Linked DNA regions of Ensifer sp. PDNC004. The protein of the gene in region 2 interacts with the protein of the main gene of each other region in a pairwise test. Links are inferred from orthologs where the notes say so. Each region holds a gene or a part of one and is shown on either strand. Other genes may lie near its edges.

Region 1 (5,605 bases), on a different replicon or contig from region 2:
GAAGCGCTGACGGCGCAGATGCGGGCGCTGCGCTACCAGGTCAATCCGCACTTCCTGTTCAACACCTTGAACTTGATTGCCGGGCTGATCGAAGAGGGCGCGTCGACCACCGCCCGCCGCATGGTGCTTTCGCTCTCTTCCTTCCTGCGCACGACACTCGAGCTCGATCCGATGCAGGACGTCTGCCTAACCGACGAGTTGGCCTTGCAGCTCGGCTATCTCACCATCGAGGGCGAGCGCTTCTCTGACCGCATGCGGGTCAAGCTCGACATTGCACCGGGCCTGGAGCAGGCGCTGGTGCCAAGCCTGATCCTTCAGCCGCTGATCGAAAATGCGATAAAGCACGGCGTCGGCGGCTCGATCGGCGTGGTCGAGATCGTGATCCGGGCGGCAAGACAGGGCGAGACGCTGGAGCTTTCCGTCGAAAACGACCTGACGAACGAGCCGCCGCGCCCGGCGATGAAACCTGCCGGAACCGGCACCGGGCTGAGGAATGTCGCCGACCGCATCAAGGCTCGGTTTCCCGAGGTCGGCGCCTTCATTTCCGGCCTCGTTGCACCCCACCGCATTCGCGCAGCGATCACCATGCCGCTGCGGCTGGCCTGATCGCCGTTCTCCGGCCAACGACGGCCGGTAAAGGTCGAAAGTCCGGGCCTTTCTGCCAACGGCTCGATTTGACCGACGAACGGCAATCGACATCGGCGGCCGGTTGAACGATAAAAATGGCCATGAACCCTGAGGATGACGCAAGATCGGTAGACGAGAGCGCCTATATCGCCAGCGTGCGGCGCGCGACGCTCTGGCTCGGTTTTCTCTATTGGTTCGTGGAATTCCTGGTCAGCAGCATTCTTTGGGCGATCCTCGGGATCGATCCGATCATGTCGGCGCCGGGCAAGCTGCTGCTGATGTCCTGCGGCATGGCCTTCTCCTATGGCATCGCCGCTGCGATGTTCGGCGTCCGCCACCAGCATATCGCGCTGAAGATCGTCGTCGGCTTCGCGACCGCTCTGACGGCCGCCATCGCCAATACCGGCGTCGACTTTCTTCTTTATCTTTTCATCGTGCGTCCCGACCCGATCGCCCCGGACTGGACCAGCATCGGCTACACGCTGGTCTACAGCATGGCGACCTTCGTCGGCTGGTCCTTCTTCTTCGTCGCCTTGCTCTACAGCTTCGAACTGCGCGAGCGCGAGCGGCGCCTGGCCATCACGCGCGAGGAAGCCCTGGCCGCGCAGATGCGGGCGCTGCGCTACCAGGTCAATCCGCATTTCCTGTTCAACACGCTCAACTCCATCACCGGCCTGATCGAGGAGGGGCAGCCCCTTGCCGCCACGCGCATGGTGATGTCGTTGTCCAACTTTCTGCGCACGACGCTGGAGCTCGATCCGCTGCACGACGTGCGGCTCGCCGACGAACTCGCACTCCAGGCCCGTTACCTGCACATCGAGGGCGAGCGCTATTGCGACCGCATGCGGCTCCGGATGGACATCGCCAACGGCCTTGAGGAGGCACTGGTGCCAAGCCTCATCCTGCAGCCGCTGATCGAAAATGCCGTCAAGCACGGCGTCAGCCGTTCGCCGGATCAGGTGGAAATCGTCATCAGCGCCGCCAAGGTGGGGCAGGCGCTGGAAATCGCCGTCGAAAACGACATTGCGGCGGCGCCGGATACCGCCCGGTGGCCGGGCACGGGGATTGGTCTCAAGAACGTTGCCGAGCGCGTCCAGGCCCGTTTTCCGGGTGTCGGCGCCTGTGTTTCGGGCCTCGTGACCCCCCGTCGTTTCAGAGCTGCAATCACAATGCCCCTGAGGCTTGCATGAATGAAATCCAGACTGTTCCGCTTTCGATCCTCGTCATCGACGACGAGCCCCTGGCGCGGCGGCGCCTTCTGCGACTGCTCGGCGCAATACCCGCAGTTGAGGTGGTGGGAACGGCCGGCAACGTGCAGCAGGCCTGCTCGATGGTGGCCGAACTTTCGCCGGACGCAATCCTGCTCGATATCCAGATGCCCGGCGGCACCGGCTTCGACATCCTGGAGCAGTTGGGAGACAACGCGCCCGCGGTCGTTTTCGTGACTGCCTTCGACCACTATGCGCTGCGCGCCTTCGAAGCAGCGGCGGTCGACTATGTCACCAAGCCGATCGAATCCAGCCGCCTGCGCACGGCAATCGAGCGCGCCCGCGTTGCGATCGCCGCGCGCACGAGCGCCGAGCGGGTGCTCGAACTCAACGAAACCGTGACGTCGCTGCGCCAGGCGCTGCGCAAGCACGACACCCAGACCAGCGATCTCTGGATCAAGGCCCGGGGAGAATTCGTGCGGATCGCGCTCGACCGGGTCGTGCGCTTTCAGGCGGAACGCGACTATGTTCGCATTCACGTCGATGGACGGTCCTATCTGCACCACGAAAGTCTTGCCTCGCTCGAGCGTCGCCTCGATCCCGCAGAATTCCTGAGGCTGCATCGCAGCTCGATCGTGCGCCGGGACTGTATCGTGGGGCTGAAGCAGGCCCCCTTCGCCGCGCTCATCGCCCTTCTCTCCGACGGCAGCGAGATCCGCGTCGGCCGGACCTACGCCCGCCACATCCGGCCGACGACGGGCGAACGCAACCAGACGGACTAGGGACGCTTGCCGCTATCGCAGGACCGCGCGCAGCCGCGGGGCCGCGAAATCGACGAAGGCCCTGAGCTTCATCGGCACCAGCCCCTGCGGAAGATAGACGAGCTGGACCGGCAGCGCCGGGTGCTCGAACGTCTCCAGCAGAGGCACGAGCAGGCCATCCGCCACCTGGCGCGCCACCTGATAGGACAACACCCGCGTCAAGCCGAGACCGGATATCGCCGCGTCGACGGCGGATTCCGCCGTATTGACGATCAGCCGCGACCGGATCGGCGCAGCCAGCTCGCGCCCGTCGTCGAGGAAACGCCAGACATGGGCGGCCGTGACGTTTTCGAAGGTGATGCAATCATGGTCGGCAAGTTCGCTCGGATGCCGGAGCACGCCGTGTCGCGCGACATAGTCGGGGCTAGCATAAACCACCCGACGCACCGCGCCGATCTTCGTCGCGACGAGATTGCTGTCGGGCAGGTTGCCGATCCTCAACGCCACGTCGATGTGATCGTCGACGAGATTGGCGAACCGGTCGCCCAAGGCGAGCCGCATATCGACCTCGGGATGGGCCTTGAGGAATTCGACCAGGACGGGAAGCACGTGTAGGCGCCCGAAGACGATGGGTGCGGAGACCGTCAGATCGCCCTTGATCGTTCTGTATTCGCCGGCCGCCACCCGTTCCGCCTCTTCGACACGGGCGAGAATCTCCTTGGCCGCCTCGACATAGGCGCGGCCGGCCTCGGTCAGCTGGATCCGGCGGTTGGTCCTGGTGACGAGCTGCGCGCCCAGATGCGCTTCAAGCTCGGAAAGCTTCCGGCTGATCGTGGCGAGCGGCACCTTGAGGTGTCGGGAGGCGGCCGACAGGCTGCCGTGTTCGACGACCGCAAGCAGAACCCCCATAGCATTGAGGCGATCCATCTCCATCCTTCCGATATTTGGAAATCAGACTATCGAAATTGCATTCTACTGCCGAAATTTGGAAAGTCATAGATTGATCCTCGAAGGCGGTTCATCCCGAACCGCCGGAGGGCCGTGACGGTTCTCAAGCTCTTCGAGGACATTTTCCATGAAACTCTATCGCCACCCGCTCTCCGGCCACTCGCACCGGGCGCAGCTTTTCCTGTCGCTGCTCGGCGTGCCGCACGAGCTGATCGACGTCGATCTCAAGGCGCGGGCACACAAGGCGCCGGATTTCCTGGCGCTCAATCCCTTCGGCCAGGTGCCGGTGCTCGACGACGAGGGCATTGTCATCGCCGACTCAAACGCCATCCTCGTTTATCTCGCCAAGAAGCTCGGCCGCATCGACTGGCTGCCGGAAGATCCGGCCGCAGCGGCGAAGGTGCAGAAATGGCTCTCGGTTGCCGCCGGCGACATCGCCTTCGGTCCGGCAGCCGCACGTCTCGTCACGGTCTTCGGCGCCAATCTGGATGCCGATGGAGCGATCTCCAGGGCCCACCGGGTGCTTGCACAGATCGATGCCGAGCTTGCCGGCCACGATTTCCTCGTGGGCGCAAGGCCGACCATCGCCGACGTCGCCCTCTACAGCTACGTGTCGGCAGCACCGGAAGGAAACGTCGATCTTTCCGACTACGCCCATGTCCGCGCCTGGCTTTCGCGTATCGAGCGCCTGCCCGGTTTCGTCAGCTTCCAGAAGACCGCAGTCGGCCTCGCGGCCTGATCCAAGCTTCCCGGGGCGGCAGCGCTGCCCCGGTCCCCTTGCAACCGGGACACCCGACCATGCCGGACAACGCACAGCAGAAAAAACCGGATTCGCCCTGGCACGAAGGCGAACTCGCCATCCAGCGCAGCCTCGGCGTCGCCGAGCGCATGGATGCGACCGGGCGCAATTTCGTGCGCAGTTTCATGCCGGAGCAGCACCAGCAGTTCTTCCCGATGCTGCCCTTCGCCATGTTCGGGGCCGTCGATGCGAGCGGCGATGTCTGGGCGACGATGCGTGCCGCAGCCCCCGGCTTCATGCAGGCGCCGGACGCCTGGAACCTCGACATACGGTTGCCCCGCGACCCGGACGATCCGGCCGATGCCGGCATGGACGACGCGCACTCCATCGGCATGCTCGGCATCCAGCTCGAGACCCGGCGCCGAAACCGACTGAACGGCGCGATCCAACGCGATGGCGGCGACGGCTTCACGCTCCGCGTCCGGCAGAGCTTCGGCAACTGCCCGCAATATATCCAGCTTCGCCAGTTCACCTTCGTTCGTGACCCGCACCAGCCGGCATCGGTGCGCCCGGTACATGGTAGCGTGCTCGACGCGCGCGCCCGGGCGATCATCGCCAAGGCCGACACCTTCTTCGTCGCCTCCTACGTCGATCGCGATAGCGGCGAGCGCCAGGTCGACGTCTCGCATCGCGGCGGCAAGGCGGGTTTCGTGCAGATCGGCGAGGACGGCGTGCTGACGATCCCGGACTTCTCCGGAAACCTGTTCTTCAACACGCTCGGCAACTTCATGGTCAATCCGCGCGCCGGCCTGCTGTTCGTCGATTTTGCGACCGGCGACATGCTGCAGATGACCGGCAGCGCCGAAGTCATCCTGTCCTCCCCGGAAGTCGCGGCATTCCAAGGAGCTGAGCGGCTCTGGCGCTTCCGGCCGGAAAAGGTCATCTACCGCGAGGACGGCCTGCCGCTTCGCTGGGCCTTCGCGGAGGGCGGCTGGTCTCCAAGCCTCACGTCCACCGGCGACTGGGACCAGGCAAAGGTCCGGCTTGAGGCCGCAACCCTTGCCGATGCGTGGCGCCCGTTCCGGATTGCCCGCGTCGAGGACGAGAGCACGACGATCCGCTCGCTCTACCTCGAACCGGATGACGGCGTCGGGCTCATGGCCCACCAGGCCGGCCAGCACCTGCCGATCCGCATCAAGGTCGAAGACGGCGAAAGACCGCTCGTCAGAAGCTATACCCTGTCCTCGGCACCGACGGATGGTCTCTACCGCATCAGCGTCAAGAAGGACGGCGTGGCTTCCCTCCATCTACATGGGCTGACG
Region 2 (5,605 bases):
TATCGATGGCGGCAAATTACAGCGCCGCGCGCCCTTTTGGACACGCAAAGGTCGCCGTAGCACTTTCTAAGACCGCGCACTTACACCGAACAGATGGCAGCCCAATGAAATTTCTCGACGAAACGAAAGTCTATATCCGCTCCGGCGACGGCGGCGCAGGCGCCGTCTCGTTCCGGCGCGAGAAGTTCATCGAGTTCGGCGGACCGGACGGCGGCGACGGCGGCCGTGGCGGCGATGTCTGGGTGGAGGCTGTCAACGGTCTCAACACCCTCATCGACTTCCGCTACCAGCAGCACTTCAAGGCCAAGACCGGCCAGCACGGCATGGGCCGCAACCGCACCGGCGCCGGCGGCGACGACGTGACGCTGAAGGTACCGGTCGGCACCCAGATCTTCGAAGAAGACAACGAGACCCTGATCGTCGACATGGTCGCTGAAGGCCAGCGCTACCGGTTGGCCGCCGGCGGCAACGGCGGCTTCGGCAACGCTCATTTCAGGTCTTCGACCAACCAGGCGCCGAACTGGGCCAACCCCGGCCTCGAAGGTGACGAGAAGACGCTGTGGCTGCGGCTGAAGCTGATCGCCGATGCCGGTCTCGTCGGGCTGCCGAACGCCGGCAAGTCGACCTTCCTTGCCGCCTGCACCCGCGCGCGGCCGAAGATCGCCAACTATCCGTTCACGACGCTGCATCCCAATCTCGGCGTCGCCACCATCGACGGCAACGAGTTCATCATCGCCGACATTCCGGGCCTCATCGAAGGCGCGCATGAGGGTGTGGGCATCGGCGACCGTTTCCTCGGTCATGTCGAGCGCACCCGCGTGCTGCTCCATCTCGTCTCCGCCCAGGAAGAAGATGTCGCCAAGGCCTATAAGACCGTCAGGCACGAGCTCGAAGCCTATGGCGGCGGCCTCGAAGACAAGCCGCAGATCGTGGCGCTGTCGCAGATCGACGTGCTCGACGAGGACGAACTGAAGGTGAAGGCCAAGGCGCTGGCGAAGGCCTGTGGAGAGCAGCCCCTGCTGCTGTCCGCCGCGGTCGGCAAGGGCATGACCGAAGCGCTGCGGGCATTGCGCAGCGTCATCGTCGCCGCCAAGGCCGGTGAAGGCTTCGGCGAGGAGAACCTCTGAGATGACCAAGACCCGCAAGCCGCTTTTGAAGTATCGCCGGGTCGTCATCAAGATCGGGTCGGCATTGCTGGTCGACCGCGCCACCGGGCTGAAGAAAGCCTGGCTCGACGCCATGTGCGCCGACATCGCCGGCCTCAAGGCCAAGGGCGTCGAAGTGCTGGTCGTCTCCTCGGGCGCAATCGCGCTCGGCCGCACCGTGCTCAATGTCCCCTCGGGCGCGCTGAAGCTGGAGGAGAGCCAGGCCGCCGCCGCCGTCGGCCAGATCGCGCTGGCGCGTGCCTGGTCGGAGAGCCTTTCGACCGACGCCATCGTCGCTGGCCAGGTGCTTTTGACGCTGGGTGACACGGAAGAACGCCGCCGGTATTTGAACGCCCGCGCCACCATCAACCAGTTACTGAAGCTCGGCGCCGTGCCGATCATCAACGAGAACGATACGGTCGCCACCACGGAAATCCGCTATGGCGACAACGATCGCCTCGCCGCCCGCGTCGCCACCATGGTCGGCGCCGATTTGCTGGTGCTGCTCTCCGATATCGATGGGCTCTACACGGCCCCGCCGCATCTCGACCCCAACGCCCGTTTCCTCGAAACGATCGCCGAGATCACGCCCGAAATCGAGGCGATGGCCGGCGGTGCGGCATCCGAGCTTTCGCGTGGCGGCATGCGCACCAAGATCGACGCCGGCAAGATCGCCACGACCGCCGGCTGCGCCATGATCATCGCGTCGGGCAAGCCCGATCATCCGCTGGCGGCGATCGAAGACGGTGCCCGCTCGTCCTGGTTCGCCCCATCAGGGTCGCCGGTGACCGCGCGCAAGACCTGGATTGCCGGGCAATTGCTGCCGGCCGGAACGCTCCGCGTCGATGCCGGCGCCGAAGAGGCGCTGCGCTCGGGCAAGAGCCTGCTACCGGCCGGTGTTCGTGACGTGACGGGTAGCTTCAGCCGCGGCGACACGATCGCCATTCTCGGCACCTCCGGCCGCGAGATCGCCCGTGGTCTTGCCGGCTACGATGCCGACGAGGCCCGCCAGATCGCCGGCAAGAAATCGGCCGAGATCGCCGCGATCCTTGGCTATGCCGGCCGCGCCGCCATGGTGCACCGCGACGATATGGTGATGACCGGAAAACGCGCTGAGGCCGAGGGCAGCCGGAAGGATGAAGTCCATGCTTGACGAGGTGAAGAACAGGCAAGACGTCGAAAGCGTCATGCTGGAGATCGGCCGCAACGCCAAGGCCGCCAGCCGACCGCTCGCCATCGCCAGCGCCGAACGCAAGCACGCCGCCCTGATCGCCATGGCCGACGCGGTCGTCGCCCGCACGCACGATATCCTGGCCGCCAATGCGATCGACCTTGAAAACGCCCGCGAAAGCGGCGTCGCCGCCTCTTTCATCGACCGCCTGACACTGAGCGAAAGCCGCATCCGCGACATGGCGAACGGCATTCGTGCAATTGCCGAATTCAAGGATCCGGTCGGCGACGTCATTGCCGAATGGGATCGCCCGAACGGATTGCATATCGAGCGCGTGCGCACGCCGCTCGGCGTCATCGGCGTCATCTATGAAAGCCGGCCCAATGTGACGGCTGACGCCGGCGCGCTCTGCCTCAAGGCCGGCAATGCCGTGATCTTGCGCGGCGGCTCCGACAGCTTTCATTCCTCGGGCGCGATCCACGCCTGCCTGGTCGAGGGGCTGAAGGCTGCCGGTCTGCCCGAACATGCGATCCAGATGGTGCCGGTCGCCGACCGCGCCGCCGTCGGAGCCATGCTTTCGGGTCTTGGCGGCACGATCGACGTCATCGTTCCCCGCGGCGGCAAGAGCCTGGTGGCTCGCGTCCAGAACGAAGCGCGCGTGCCGGTCTTTGCCCATCTCGAAGGGCTCTGCCACATCTATGTCGACGCCTCGGCCGATCTCGCCATGGCGGAAAAAATCGTCGTCAACGCCAAGATGCGCCGCACCGGCATCTGCGGTGCTGCCGAAACGCTGCTGATCGACCGCAACGACGCCGAGCGGCTGGTCAAGCCGTTGCTGAACGCGCTGCTGGCAGCGGGCTGCGAAGTGCGCGTCTCCGACGAACTCGCAGGCATCGTCGACGGGTTGAAGGCGGCCAAGGACGAGGACTGGGCGACGGAATATCTCGACGCCATCATCTCGGTGAAGCTGGTGGACGGCATTTCGGGTGCCATCGAGCACATCTCCACCTGGTCGTCGGCGCATACGGAAGCGGTGATTGCCGAAGACCCGGAGGTCGTCGAGCGCTTCTTCTCGGAAATCGATTCCGCGATCCTCTTGCACAACGCCTCGACCCAGTTTGCCGATGGCGGCGAATTCGGCATGGGCGGCGAGATCGGCATCGCCACAGGCAAGATGCATGCGCGCGGCCCGGTCGGCGTCGAACAGTTGACCTCCTTCAAGTATCGGGTGCGTGGTGCTGGACAGGTCAGGCCCTGAGGTGACGGCGGGCAAGGTCAACGCCCGCTACCTGCGCATGCCCCATGTCGAAGCCGGCATGGTGGTCGGCCTTTTCGGCGGATCCTTCAATCCGCCGCACGAAGGCCATGTGCTTGTTGCCGACACCGCGATCCAGCGGCTCGGGCTCGACCAGCTCTGGTGGATGGTCACACCCGGCAATCCGCTGAAAGACCACAACAATCTCGCGCCGCTTTCCGACCGCATCGCCATGAGCGAGGAGATCGCGCGTAACCCGCGCATCAAGGTGACCGCTTTCGAAAAGGCGCTTGGGCAGAGCTATACCGCCCGCACGCTCGAGATCGTCCAGGCGCGAAACCGCGACATTCGCTTCGTCTGGATCATGGGCGCCGACAACCTGAAAAGTTTCCACCGCTGGCAGAACTGGCAGAAGATCGCCCGCACCTTCCCGATCGCCGTCATCGATCGGCCGGGCTCGACGCTCGCCTATCTCTCCTCGCGCATGGCGAAAACTTTCGACTATGCCCGCATCGACGAGGACGATGCGCGGCGCCTCCCCTTCCACCGCGCGCCCGCCTGGACCTTCATCCATGGACCGCGCTCATCGATGAGCTCGACGGCGCTGCGCGCCGCCGGTGGAGTATGATTTCCTGGGATTCAGTTCTGCTGTCTTGAAACAGCTACGGTTTGATGCCTACATTCATGGACGGTTCGATCTTTGTTCGAATCGAAAGTGCCTGTTCTGTTCATGTGGAAAGGAAAGACCCTGACAACAGCACACGCCAAGGGATATGCGGTTACCGCATTCCCGCGCAGCACGGGATCTAGCGACGAAGCCGCTGTCCGTGCGCTTCAACTGGTCCTCGAGAGCCTAGAGGACTCGAAGGCAGAAGACATCGTCAGCATCAACATTGCCGGTAAGTCGGCGCTGGGAGACTTCATGGTCGTTGTCTCCGGGCGATCGAGCAGGCATGTGATGGCCATAGCCGATCACCTGACGACCGACCTGAAAGACGGGGGCTTTGGCAATGCCCGTGTCGAAGGTCTGGAAGGTGGTGACTGGGTGCTGATCGACACCGGTGATGTGATCGTTCACATCTTCCGGCCGGAAATCCGGGAGTTCTACAACATCGAGAAGATGTGGGCGGCTCCCGAGATCGAGGACGGCACCTTGCATTGAGACCGACCGGGTCGCCGCGCAGCTAAATGCCGGACGAGCCGAGTTGCGGTCATGCATGAATGTGAAGGGCTGGCGCCGCCTTGGGCGGCGTTGTCAGCCGGATGTTTGTTGCGACTGATCGTAACTTTCAGGCCCGTCAACCGGACGAGGCGCGCAGCGGCGCTGCAAGGCTCCAGGAACGCGGCATAAGATTCTCCTTGAATCGACCCGATTTCAGGAACTATGCAGTGCGCGTTGCAGCACTACAGCGCCGCGCGTCTTATCGGACGCGCAAAGGACGCTGTAGCACTTTGAATCGCTGCATGTTTCCTTTAATCGGCTGCGATTAAAGGAAACATGCAGTTGCGAGGACGGACAAGGTCATGCGTATCGGACTTTTCGCAGTCGGCCGCCTCAAGGCGGGGCCGGAAAAGGATCTTGCGGCCCGTTATCTCGATCGCTTCTCCAAGGCCGGTCCGGCGATCGGGCTTGAGCTTTCCCGCGTCGTCGAAGTCAACGAAAGCCGCGCTTCGAACGCCGAAACGCGCAAACGCGAGGAAGCCGCGCAGCTCGAAAAGGCACTGGCCGAAGGCAGCCTGCTCGTGCTTCTGGACGAACGCGGCAAGGCGCTGGATTCGGAAGGCTTCGCATCGCTTCTCGGAACCTTCCGCGACAGCGGCAAGCGCGACCTGATGGTCGCGATCGGTGGCGCCGATGGTCTCGATCCGAGCCTCCACGCCCGCGCCGATACGGTGCTCAACCTTGGAAAGATGACCTGGCCGCACCAACTCGTGCGCATCCTGATCGCCGAACAGCTCTACCGCGCCGTCACCATTCTCTCCGGTCACCCCTATCATCGGGTCTGAAGCGACGGGACTGCCGTGCAGGATTCC

What was found.
Region 1: the proteins of JVX98_RS23515 (region 2) and JVX98_RS04655 interact in binary tests that used the Escherichia coli proteins (3 or more experiments, as listed by UniProt). The link is inferred for Ensifer sp. PDNC004 from one-to-one orthologs.

The regions. Positions count from the first base shown.
Region 1 is NZ_CP070352.1:1,057,772-1,063,376, forward strand. What follows is about bases 716-3,715. They hold JVX98_RS04655 (LytTR family DNA-binding domain-containing protein), read left to right. Parts: upstream 716-1,813; coding sequence 1,814-2,617; downstream 2,618-3,715. Other genes in these bases: JVX98_RS04650 (sensor histidine kinase), read left to right, coding at 729-1,817; JVX98_RS04660 (LysR family transcriptional regulator), read right to left, coding at 2,630-3,523; JVX98_RS04665 (glutathione S-transferase family protein), read left to right, coding at 3,672-3,715. In the rest of the region: JVX98_RS04645 (sensor histidine kinase), read left to right, coding at 1-606; more of JVX98_RS04665, read left to right, coding at 3,716-4,283; JVX98_RS04670 (pyridoxamine 5'-phosphate oxidase family protein), read left to right, coding at 4,343-5,605. UniProt on the Escherichia coli protein: Member of the two-component regulatory system BtsS/BtsR, which is part of a nutrient-sensing regulatory network composed of BtsS/BtsR, the low-affinity pyruvate signaling system YpdA/YpdB and their respective target proteins, BtsT and YhjX.
Region 2 is NZ_CP070353.1:3,150,799-3,156,403, reverse strand. Bases 1,433-4,432 are described here. They hold JVX98_RS23515 (glutamate-5-semialdehyde dehydrogenase), read left to right. Parts: upstream 1,433-2,290; coding sequence 2,291-3,574; downstream 3,575-4,432. Other genes in these bases: rsfS (ribosome silencing factor), read left to right, coding at 4,302-4,432; JVX98_RS23510 (nicotinate-nucleotide adenylyltransferase), read left to right, coding at 3,612-4,199; proB (glutamate 5-kinase), read left to right, coding at 1,433-2,298. In the rest of the region: GTPase ObgE, read left to right, coding at 105-1,127; more of proB, read left to right, coding at 1,129-1,432; more of rsfS, read left to right, coding at 4,433-4,733; 23S rRNA (pseudouridine(1915)-N(3))-methyltransferase RlmH, read left to right, coding at 5,096-5,578. UniProt on the Escherichia coli protein: Catalyzes the NADPH-dependent reduction of L-glutamate 5-phosphate into L-glutamate 5-semialdehyde and phosphate. The product spontaneously undergoes cyclization to form 1-pyrroline-5-carboxylate.